2 linked regions of the Variovorax paradoxus genome follow. The protein of the gene in region 1 interacts with the protein of each later gene in a pairwise test. Links are inferred from orthologs where the notes say so. Each region holds a gene or a part of one and is shown in the gene's direction. Other genes may lie near its edges.

Evidence for each region. The genes of interacting proteins can lie anywhere in the genome.
Region 2: the proteins of leuS (region 1) and ligA interact in binary tests that used the Escherichia coli proteins (3 or more experiments, as listed by UniProt). The link is inferred for Variovorax paradoxus from one-to-one orthologs.

The regions. Positions count from the first base shown.
Region 1 is NZ_LR743507.1:1,085,011-1,089,828, forward strand. What follows is about bases 1,330-4,506. They hold leuS (leucine--tRNA ligase), read left to right. Parts: upstream 1,330-1,675; coding sequence 1,676-4,306; downstream 4,307-4,506. Other genes in these bases: AACL56_RS05040 (Bug family tripartite tricarboxylate transporter substrate binding protein), read right to left, coding at 1,330-1,472; lptE (LPS assembly lipoprotein LptE), read left to right, coding at 4,318-4,506. Outside these bases: AACL56_RS05035 (NAD/NADP octopine/nopaline dehydrogenase family protein), read right to left, coding at 1-380; more of AACL56_RS05040, read right to left, coding at 498-1,329; more of lptE, read left to right, coding at 4,507-4,818.
Region 2 is NZ_LR743507.1:3,212,362-3,217,820, forward strand. The notes cover bases 1,569-4,483. They hold ligA (NAD-dependent DNA ligase LigA), read left to right. Parts: upstream 1,569-1,935; coding sequence 1,936-4,032; downstream 4,033-4,483. Other genes in these bases: AACL56_RS14740 (cell division protein ZipA C-terminal FtsZ-binding domain-containing protein), read left to right, coding at 1,569-1,913; AACL56_RS14750 (hypothetical protein), read left to right, coding at 4,144-4,483. Also shown: chromosome segregation protein SMC, read left to right, coding at 1-796; more of AACL56_RS14740, read left to right, coding at 810-1,568; more of AACL56_RS14750, read left to right, coding at 4,484-4,569; def (peptide deformylase), read left to right, coding at 4,614-5,153; AACL56_RS14760 (DoxX family protein), read right to left, coding at 5,163-5,459. UniProt on the Escherichia coli protein: DNA ligase that catalyzes the formation of phosphodiester linkages between 5'-phosphoryl and 3'-hydroxyl groups in double-stranded DNA using NAD as a coenzyme and as the energy source for the reaction.

The DNA.
Region 1 (4,818 bases):
CTGCCGGTGCGGCGGGCGGCCTCGTGCAGATAGAGCGAGGACAGCGACGCCATCGAACTGACGATCACCGCCTGTCCGTCGCGCAGGAAGGGCAGCAGCGAATCCATCACGCGCCGGTGGCCGTTGACCGGCAGGGCGAGCAGCAGCACGTCGGAGGCGGCGCAGAGCGCGGCCGCGTCGTCGGCGACCTCGACCGTCACGGTGCACGGCAGCACGCCGCCGGCTTCCAGCGGCTGCGTGCGCAGGGCCTCGGCGCCCCGGCCGCCCGGCGACCAGAGCGTGACGCCGTGGCCCGCGTGGCGCAGCCATGCGGCGCTGGCCAGCGCGACGGCACCGGTGCCGGCGATGCCGACGCGACGGAGTCGTATCGCGGCAGTCAAGATCGCGCTTCCGTCCAGGAACACCGTGGAACCGGCTCTGCCGGGCCACCGGTGTTGCCCCCGGCGAGGGGGTAGGCGAAGCGACACGAAGTGCGCGAAGCCTGGGGGAGTGCCAGGTCAGTCAACCTTGATTCCGCCCTGCTTGATGACCTTGGCCCAGCGCTGGCTGTCCTCCGTCACGACCTTGCCCAGCGCCGCCGCGCCACCGCAGGTGTTGACCGCGCCCAGCTGGGCGAAGCGCTGCTTCGTTTCCGGCAGGTTGCAGACCTCGACCAGCGCGGCCGACAGCTTGTCGATGCTGGCAGCCGGCATCTTCGCCGGCGCCATCACGCCCACCCAGACCGGCACTTCCATGCCCGGCAGCTTCGTCGCCTCGCCGATGGTCGGGGCCGAGCCCATGCTGGGCAGGGTCGCGTGCGAGAAGGTGCCGAGCACGCGCGCCTTGCCGCTGGCGACCATGGGTTCGATGGACGCCACGCTGGTCACGATGGTGGCCACCTGTCCGCCCAGCAGGTCGGTCATGGCTGGGGCGGCACCCCGGTAGGGCACGTGCAGCAGTTCCACGCCGCCGGCCTGGGCCAGCAGGGCGCCGGTCAGGTGCGAGACGGTGCCGTTGCCGGTCGAGGCGTAGGTCACCTGTCCGGGCCGCGCCTTGGCGTCGCGCAGCACGTCGGCCACGGTCTTGTAGGGGCTTTCGGTGCGCACCGAGAGCGTCATGGGCGTGTCGGCCACCAAGGCCACGGGCACCAGGTCGTGCGCCGGGTCGTAGGGCAGCCTGGCCTGAAGGTGCGGAGCGATGGTGACCGCACCGCCAGTGGCCAGAAGCACCGTGGCCCCGTCGGTCGCCTTGGCCACCGACTCGGCGGCCACGATGCCGCCGGCGCCGGCCTTGTTGTCGATGATGACCGGCTGGCCCAGCCGGTCGGTCAGCTTGGCGCCCAGGTAGCGGGCGATCACGTCCTGCGCGCCGCCGGTGGCGAAGGGCACGACGATGCGCAGGGGCTTGTCGTTCTGCTGGGCCCGCAGCGGCAGGGCGGCGAGGCCGGCTGCCGCCGCGAAGGCCAGTGCGAGGTGTTTCAGGCGCAGTTTCATGGTGTGTTTTCGTCCGCGGCGTTGAACGGGCAGGCATGCATTCTTCGCGAAACACCGCGGAACCGGCTCCGCCGGGCCGCGGGTGTTGCCCCCTGTGGGGAAGGAGAAGCGACACGAAGTACGCGCATCCTGGGGGCAAGTCTAGTCCGGCGCGATAATCCCGCGTTCCCGGCCACTCCGCGCCGGGCTCTTGCCGAACCGCCATGAATCCCAGCTACAAACCCAGCGACGTCGAGTCCGCTGCCCAGGCGCAATGGAGCGCCGCCGATGCCTACCGCGTCACCGAGGACGCGAGCCGCAAGAAGTACTACGCCTGCTCGATGCTGCCGTACCCCAGCGGCAAGCTGCACATGGGCCACGTGCGCAACTACACGATCAACGACATGCTCACGCGCTACCTGCGCATGAGCGGCTACAACGTGCTGATGCCCATGGGCTGGGACGCCTTTGGCCTGCCGGCCGAGAACGCGGCGCTCAAGAACGGCGTGCCGCCGGCCAAGTGGACCTACGAGAACATCGCCTACATGAAGGGCCAGCTCCAAGCCATGGGCCTGGCGATCGACTGGAGCCGCGAGATCGCTACCTGCGACCCGAGCTACTACAAGTGGAACCAGTGGCTGTTCCTGAAGATGCTCGAGAAGGGCATCGCCTACCGCAAGACCCAGGTCGTGAACTGGGACCCGGTCGACCAGACCGTGCTGGCCAACGAGCAGGTGATCGACGGCAAGGGCTGGCGCACCGGCGCCACGGTCGAGCGCCGCGAGATCCCGGGCTATTACCTGAAGATCAGCGACTACGCCGAAGAGCTGCTCGAGCACACCCAGCACAAGCTGCCGGGCTGGCCCGAGCGCGTCAAGCTGATGCAGGAGAACTGGATCGGCAAGAGCGAGGGCGTGCGCTTCGCCTTCACGCATGACATCAAGGATGCGGGCGGCAAGCTCATCCAGGACGGCCGCATGTACGTGTTCACCACGCGCGCCGACACCATCATGGGCGTGACCTTCTGCGCCGTGGCGCCCGAGCATCCGCTGGCCGCGCACGCCGCCACGCTGGACCCGAAGGTCGCGGCCTTCATCGAGGAATGCAAGAGCGGCGGCACCACCGAGGCCGAGCTCGCCACCCAGGAAAAGAAGGGCGTGCCTACCGGCCTCACGGTGACGCACCCGATCACCGAGGAACAGGTGCCGGTGTGGGTCGGCAACTACGTGCTGATCGGCTACGGCGACGGCGCCGTGATGGGCGTGCCCGCGCACGACGAGCGCGACTTCGCCTTCGCCAACAAGTACGGCATCGAGATCGTGCAGGTGGTGCTGGTCGACGACGAGCCGCACTTCGACTATCACAAGTGGCAGGACTGGTACGGCGACAAGCAGCGCGGCGTGACCATCAACTCGGACAACTTCAGCGGCATGACCTACAAGGAGGCCGTGGCCGCCGTGGCGCATGCGTTGGGCCAGAAGGGCCTGGGCGAGCTGCAGACCACCTGGCGCCTGCGCGACTGGGGCGTGAGCCGCCAGCGCTACTGGGGCACGCCGATCCCGATCATCCATTGCGAGGAGCACGGCGCGGTGCCCGTGCCCGAGAAGGACCTGCCGGTGGTGCTGCCCACCGACTGCGTGCCGGACGGCTCGGGCAACCCGCTGAACAAGCACGAGGGCTTCCACGCCGGCGTGACCTGCCCGGTGTGCGGCAAGGCCGCGCGGCGCGAGACCGACACGATGGACACCTTCGTCGATTCGTCGTGGTACTTCATGCGCTATTGCGACCCGAAGAACGACGAGGCCATGGTGGCCGGCGGCGCCGACTACTGGATGCCGATGGACCAGTACATCGGCGGCATCGAGCACGCGATTCTTCACCTGCTGTACGCCCGCTTCTGGACCAAGGTGATGCGCGACCTGGGCCTGGTGAAGGCCGACGAGCCCTTCAGCAAGCTGCTGACGCAGGGCATGGTGCTCAACCACATCTTCTACAAGCGCAACGAGAAGGGCGGCAAGGACTACTTCCCGCCCACCGAGGTGACGACGGTGCTCGACGCGCAGGGCCGCATCGTGGGAGGCACCACCGCCGACGGCACCCGTGTCGAATACGGCGGCGTGGGCAAGATGGGCAAGAGCGAGCGCAATGGCGTCGACCCGCAGGACCTGATCGAGAAGTACGGCGCCGACACCGCGCGCCTGTACACCATGTTCACCGCGCCGCCCGAAGCCACGCTCGAGTGGAACGACGCGGCCGTGGAAGGCAGCTACCGCTTCCTGCGCCGGGTGTGGAACTTCGGCGTGGCGCAGGCCGAGTCCGCGCGCACGGCCATCGCCGGACAGGCTTTCGGCAAGGGCGCCCAGGCGCTGCGCCGCGAGGTGCACACGGTGCTGCGCCAGGTCGACTACGACTACCAGCGCATGCAATACAACACGGTGGTGTCGGGCGCTATGAAGCTGCTCAACGCGCTGGAAGGCTTCAAGCCCGATGGCGGCTCCGGCGACGCCGCGGCGGTGCGAGAGGGCTTCGGCATCCTGCTGCGCTGCCTCTACCCGGCCACGCCGCACATCGCGCAGCAGCTCTGGAGCGAGCTCGGCTACGACGAGGACCTGGGCGGCCTGCTCGACGCGGCCTGGCCCACGGTCGACGTGGGCGCGCTGGTGCAGGACGAGATCGAGCTGATGCTGCAGGTCAACGGCAAGCTGCGCGGCAAGCTCAGCGTGCCGGCCGGCGCATCGAAGGACGAGATCGAGAAGCTCGCGCTGGCCTGCGACGACTTCGTCACTTTTGCCGAAGGCGCGCAACCCAAGCGCGTGATCGTGGTTCCCGGCCGCCTGGTCAACGTGGTCATTTGAACGGCTCAAGCATGAACACTCGCAATGCCTCGCTGCCGCGCCGCGGCTTTCTCCTCGGTCTGACGGCGGCGGGCGCGTCGCTCGGCCTGGCCGGCTGCGGCTTCGAGCTGCGCAAGGCGCCAGTCTTCGCGTTCAAGACGCTGTCGGTGTCGGGCAGCGACGCGCTGCTCAAGTCGGCGATGATCAACCAGATACGGCGCGAACTGCGGGCCACCGGAACGGTGACTGTGTTGTCGGCGGAAGACGCCGCCAAGGCCGATGTGGTGCTGGAAATCCTGGGCGAGGATCGAACCCGCTTTGTGATTTCTACCAATTCGGCAGGCCTGGTGCGCGAAGTCCAGCTTCAGCTGCGTGTCCGATTCCGCCTGCATACACCGGGCGGCAAGGACCTGCTGCCCGCCACCGAGGTCTCGCAGACGCGCGACCTGAGCTTCAACGAAACCAACGCCCTGGCCAAGGAAGGCGAAGCCGACCTGCTGTTCCGCGACATGCAATCGGATATCGCGCAGCAG
Region 2 (5,459 bases), 2.1 Mb from region 1 along the record:
CATCACCGAATTCCAGCTGAAGGAACAGGCCGCGCGCCTGGGTGTCGAGCAATACCAGCAGCTGCTCGACGATGCCGGCGCCGATCTCGAGGCCATCGCGCAGTCGATCGAAACCGAGAAGGTCAGGCTCACCGGCCTGCAGGGCGAGATCGACCGCCTCAATCGCGAAGTGGTCGCGCTCGGCGCGGTCAACCTGGCCGCTCTCGACGAACTGGCCATTGCCAGCGAGCGCAAGACATTCCTCGACGCGCAGTCGGCCGACCTGAACGAAGCCATCGGCACCCTCGAGGACGCCATCCGCAAGATCGACGCCGAGACGCGCGACCTGCTCGGCGGCACCTTCAAGATCGTCAACGACCACTTCAGCCGCATGTTCCCCGAGCTCTTCGGCGGCGGCAACGCCAAGCTGATGATGACCGGCGACGAGATCCTCGACTCGGGCGTGCAGGTCATGGCGCAGCCGCCCGGCAAGAAGAACCAGACCATCCACCTGCTCTCGGGCGGCGAGAAAGCGCTTACCGCCATCGCGCTGGTGTTCGCGATCTTCCAGCTCAACCCCGCCCCGTTCTGCCTGCTCGACGAAGTGGACGCGCCGCTGGACGACGCCAACACCGAGCGCTATGCCAAACTCGTCTCCGCCATGAGCCGCGAAACCCAGTTCCTCTTCATCAGCCACAACAAGATCGCCATGGAAATGGCCGAACAGCTGATCGGCGTGACGATGCAGGAGCAGGGCGTGTCGCGCATCGTGGCGGTCGACATGGAGTCGGCGGTCTCGATGGTCGAAGCCGCTTGAGCCGAGCGGCCCCATGAGCAATCTCACTCTCGCCCTGGCCATCCTCGGCGGCCTCGTTCTCGCGGCCGTCGTTGCCTACAACACGCTGATGTCGCGCCGCAATGCGCCGCGCCAGCCCGACGCGGTCGACATCGCGCTCGACGAAGCCGAGCGCGCCATGTCGGCCCCGCCCGACGGTCCGGAGCCCGTGCTGCATGTCGATCCGAACCAGGTGCCGTCCAACGACCGCCACGAACCCCTGTTCGACCCCGACCTGCCGGCCCCCAGTGGCGTGCCCGTGCCGACAGGCGAGCGCCGCGGCGGCCTCGACCCGCTGATCGACGTGATCGCCCCGATCTCGCTCGACGGCCTGGCTTCGGGCGACGCCGCCATTGCCGCCATGCCGCCGACGCGGCGTGCGGGCAGCAAGCCGGTGGCGATCGAAGGGCTCAACGAACACACCGGGCAATGGGAGCCGCCAGTGGCCGGACAGCGCTACAGCGCCTTCCAGGTCGGTGTGCAACTGGCCAACCGCACCGGCGCGCTCAACGAGATCGAGTATTCCGAATTCGTGGTGAAGGCCCAGGCCTTCGCCGACGCCGTCAATGGCGCGCCCGAGTTTCCGGAGATGCTCGACGAGGTGGCGCGCGCCCGCGAGCTCGACCAGTTCGCGAGCGCGCACGATGCCCAGCTGGGCTTCGTGCTGCGCGCGCTGCACGCGGCGTGGAGTCCCGGCTACGTGCAGCAGAACGCCGCGCGACTGGGCTTCGTGGCGGGCATCATTCCTGGGCGCATGGTGCTGCCGACCAGCGAAGCCGGTCTGCCGCCGATCCTCGGGCTGGCCTTTGACACGCAGGCCGCGCTGGCCGACGATCCCGCCCAGTCGGCCATTCGCGAACTGAGCCTGAGCCTCGACGTGCCGCAGGTCGACCGCGGCGAACAGCCGTTCGACCGCATGCGCGAGATCGCCTCCACGCTGGCGCGCGAGATGGACGGCGTGGTCACCGACAGCGACGGCCAGTTGCTGCGCGAAGAGACCATGGACGTCATCGGCACCGATCTCGAGCAGCTCTACGACACGCTCGATGCGCGCGACCTGGCGGCGGGCTCGCCGCTGGCGCGGCGCCTCTTCAGCTAATTCCGATTTCCGGGAGACACCCATGACGACGCGCGACGAAGCCGCACGCGAAGCCGCTGCACTGAGCGAACAGCTGCACCGGCACGCCCATCTCTATTACGTGCTCGATGCGCCCGAATTGCCGGACGCGGAGTACGACAAGCTGTTCCAGCGCCTGCAGGCGATCGAGGGCGAGTTTCCCGACCTGCGGACACCCGACTCGCCGACGCAGCGCGTGGGCGGCAAGGTGCTCGACGGCTTCACCAAGGTGCGCCACAAGGTGCCGATGCTGTCCATCCGCACGGAAACCGACATCACGCCCGGCGGCGCGAGCGCCTTCGATGCGCGCGTGCGCCGCGAACTCGGGCTGGCCGAGGACGGGCCGCAGGTCTCGTACGTCTGCGAGCTCAAGTTCGACGGCCTGGCGATGAACCTGCGCTACGAGAACGGCGTGCTGGTGCAGGCCGCCACGCGCGGCGACGGCGAGGTGGGCGAGGACGTCACGCAGAACATCCGCACGGTGCGCGAGATTCCGCTGCGCCTGGCCGGCAATGCGCCGCCGGTGGTCGAGGTGCGCGGTGAGGTCTACATGAAGCGCGCCGATTTCGACTCGCTCAACGAGCGCCAGCGCCTGAAGATCGCAGAGGGGCTGAAGAACGAGAAGGTGTTCGTCAATCCGCGCAATGCCGCGGCCGGTGCGGTGCGCCAGCTCGATCCGGCGATCGCGGCGGCGCGTCCGCTGAGCTTCTTCGCCTACGGGCTGGGCGAGGTCACGCCCGCAGCCGAAGGCGGCCCCGACTGCCCGACGCAGTTCGACTGGCTGCAGCAGTTCCATGCCTGGGGGTTTCCGGTTGCCACGCAGACTGCGCGGGCGACAGGTGCTATCGAACTGATAGCGTTCCATGAAAACATCGGCCGCCAGCGCGACGCCTTGCCCTACGACATCGACGGCGTGGTCTACAAGGTCGACAGCATCGAACTGCAGCGGCAACTGGGTTTCGTCTCGCGCGAGCCGCGCTGGGCCGTGGCCCACAAATACCCGGCGCAGGAGCAACTGACCGAGGTGCTCGGTATCGAGATCCAGGTCGGCCGCACCGGCAAGCTCACGCCGGTGGCCAAGCTCGCGCCGGTGTTCGTCGGCGGCGTGACCGTCACCAACGCCACGCTGCACAACGAGGACGAGGCGCGACGCAAGGACGTGCGCGTGGGCGACACGGTGATCGTGCGCCGCGCCGGCGACGTGATTCCCGAAGTGGTGGGTGTGGTGCCCGAAAGCCTCGCCAAGCCCGAAGGCGAGCGCGGCGCGCAATTCACCATGCCGCACAAGTGCCCTGTGTGCGACTCGGAGGCCGTGCGAGAAGAGGGCGAGGTCGACTACCGCTGCACCGGCGGCCTGTTCTGCGCGGCGCAGCGCAAGGAGGCCATCCTGCACTTCGCGGCGCGCCGCGCGGTCGACGTCGACGGCCTGGGCGACAAGCTGGTCGAGCAGCTGGTGGACGCCAACCTGATCCGCACCTTGCCCGATCTCTACAAGCTGGGCTTTACCACGCTCGCCGGGCTGGAGCGCATGGCGGAAAAGTCGGCCAAGAATCTGGTCGATGCGCTCGAAGCGTCGAAGAAGACCACGCTGCCGCGCTTCCTTTTCGGACTGGGCATTCGCCACGTGGGTGAGAGCACCGCGAAGGATCTGGCCAAGCATTTCGGCAAGCTCGACGCGATCATGGACGCGACCGAAGAGCAACTGCTCGAGGTGAACGATGTCGGTCCGGTGGTGGCGCAAAGCCTTCGCACGTTCTTCGACCAGCCGCACAACCGTGAGGTGGTCGAGCAGCTGCGCGCCTGCGGCTTGAGCTGGGAAGAGGGCGAGCCCGCCGCGCGCGCGCCGAAGCCGCTGGCGGGCCTGACCTTCGTGATCACCGGTACCCTTCCTACGCTGGGCCGCGACGAGGCGAAGGATAAATTGGAGGCAGCCGGCGCGAAGGTGTCCGGCTCCGTCAGCAAGAAGACCCACTACCTCGTTGCCGGCGAAGAGGCCGGGAGCAAGCTCGACAAGGCGCGCGAAAACGGTGTCGAGGTGATCGACGAGGCACGTATGCTGGAGATCATCGCCAACGGTGCGCCGCAGCCCCGGGAATCATGAGCTGAAGGCCGGCTCTCTTTACCGGGCGTTACGCGACTTCATCGGAGCGCAGTCAACAGGGTCTACAACCTGGCGTTGAACGATAACTGAAGGCCATAAGGAGAGTCCCTCATGCAAAAAATTCGAGTTCTTGGTGCCTGCGTTGCACTCGGCGGCGTTGCGCTGCTGACGGGTTGCGTGGGCGTTCCCGGCGACCCGTACTACGCGGGTGGCTACAGCGGGGGCTATTCTTCGGGGCCTTACTACAGCGAACCGGCACCGGTCGTGGTGCCGGCACCCGTGTACATCAACGGTGGCGGCTACTACGAGCGTCGCCCGTACTATGGCGACCGCCCTTACTACGGCCGCCCGGGCTATCCGGCGGTGCGACCGGGCTATCCGGCAGGCCGTCCGCCGAACTGGAATGGCGGTGGCCGGCCCCCGGTCGTTGCGCCGGGACGTCCGCCAGTGGGCGTGCCGGGGCAGCAACCGGGCCAGCCGCGCGGCAACGCGCGACTGTGGACGTCACCCGACTCCAAGGGCCAGACGCCTCCCTGATCCTGCCGAAGGCGCAGGCGCGAGGCTGTCGCGATAATCCCGCCATGGCCATCCGCGAAATCCTCAAGATGGGCGACCCCCGGCTGCTGCGCATTGCGCAGCCGGTTCCCGCCTTCGACACCGACGAACTGCACCTGCTGGTGCGGGACATGTTCGAGACCATGCATGCCGTCAACGGCGCCGGTCTTGCGGCGCCCCAGATCGGCGTGGACCAGCAGCTTGTGATCTTCGGCACGGACGTCGTCAATCCCCGCTATCCCGACGCACCGCCGGTGCCGCGCACCGTGCTGTTGAACCCCGTCATCACGCCGCTGGATGACGAGGAAGAAGAGGGCTGGGAGGGATGTCTTTCGGTGCCGGGCCTGCGCGGCGTGGTACCGCGCTTCTCCAATATCCGCTACACCGGGTTCGACCCTTACGGCGACCCGATCGACCGAGTCGCCACCGGCTTCCATGCGCGCGTGGTGCAGCACGAAGTCGATCACCTTCTCGGCAAGCTGTACCCGATGCGGGTGCGCGACTTCTCGCGCTTCGGCTACACCGAGGTCCTGTTCCCGGGCCTCGATGCAGCGGACGACGACTGACCTGCCAGGTCAGTTGTATTTGCTGCTCAGGGCGAAGCGGCCGCCGCCCATGAAGGCCAGCGCGAGCGCCGCGAACAGGAACATGCCTTGCAGTTCCAGTGCCCAGCCGCCTTGCTTGCCGAGCGAGGTCAGGTCCTTCATGTGAACCAGTGCGAACGCCACCAGCATGTTGATGACCACGATCCAGGCGGCCGGCCGCGTGTAGAGGCCGATGATCAGCAGCACGGGCGCCACGATCTCACCGATGTAGACCAGGTAGGCCAGCGCGCCCGGCAGCCCGTGTTGGGCCAGCATGCCGGAGATGAA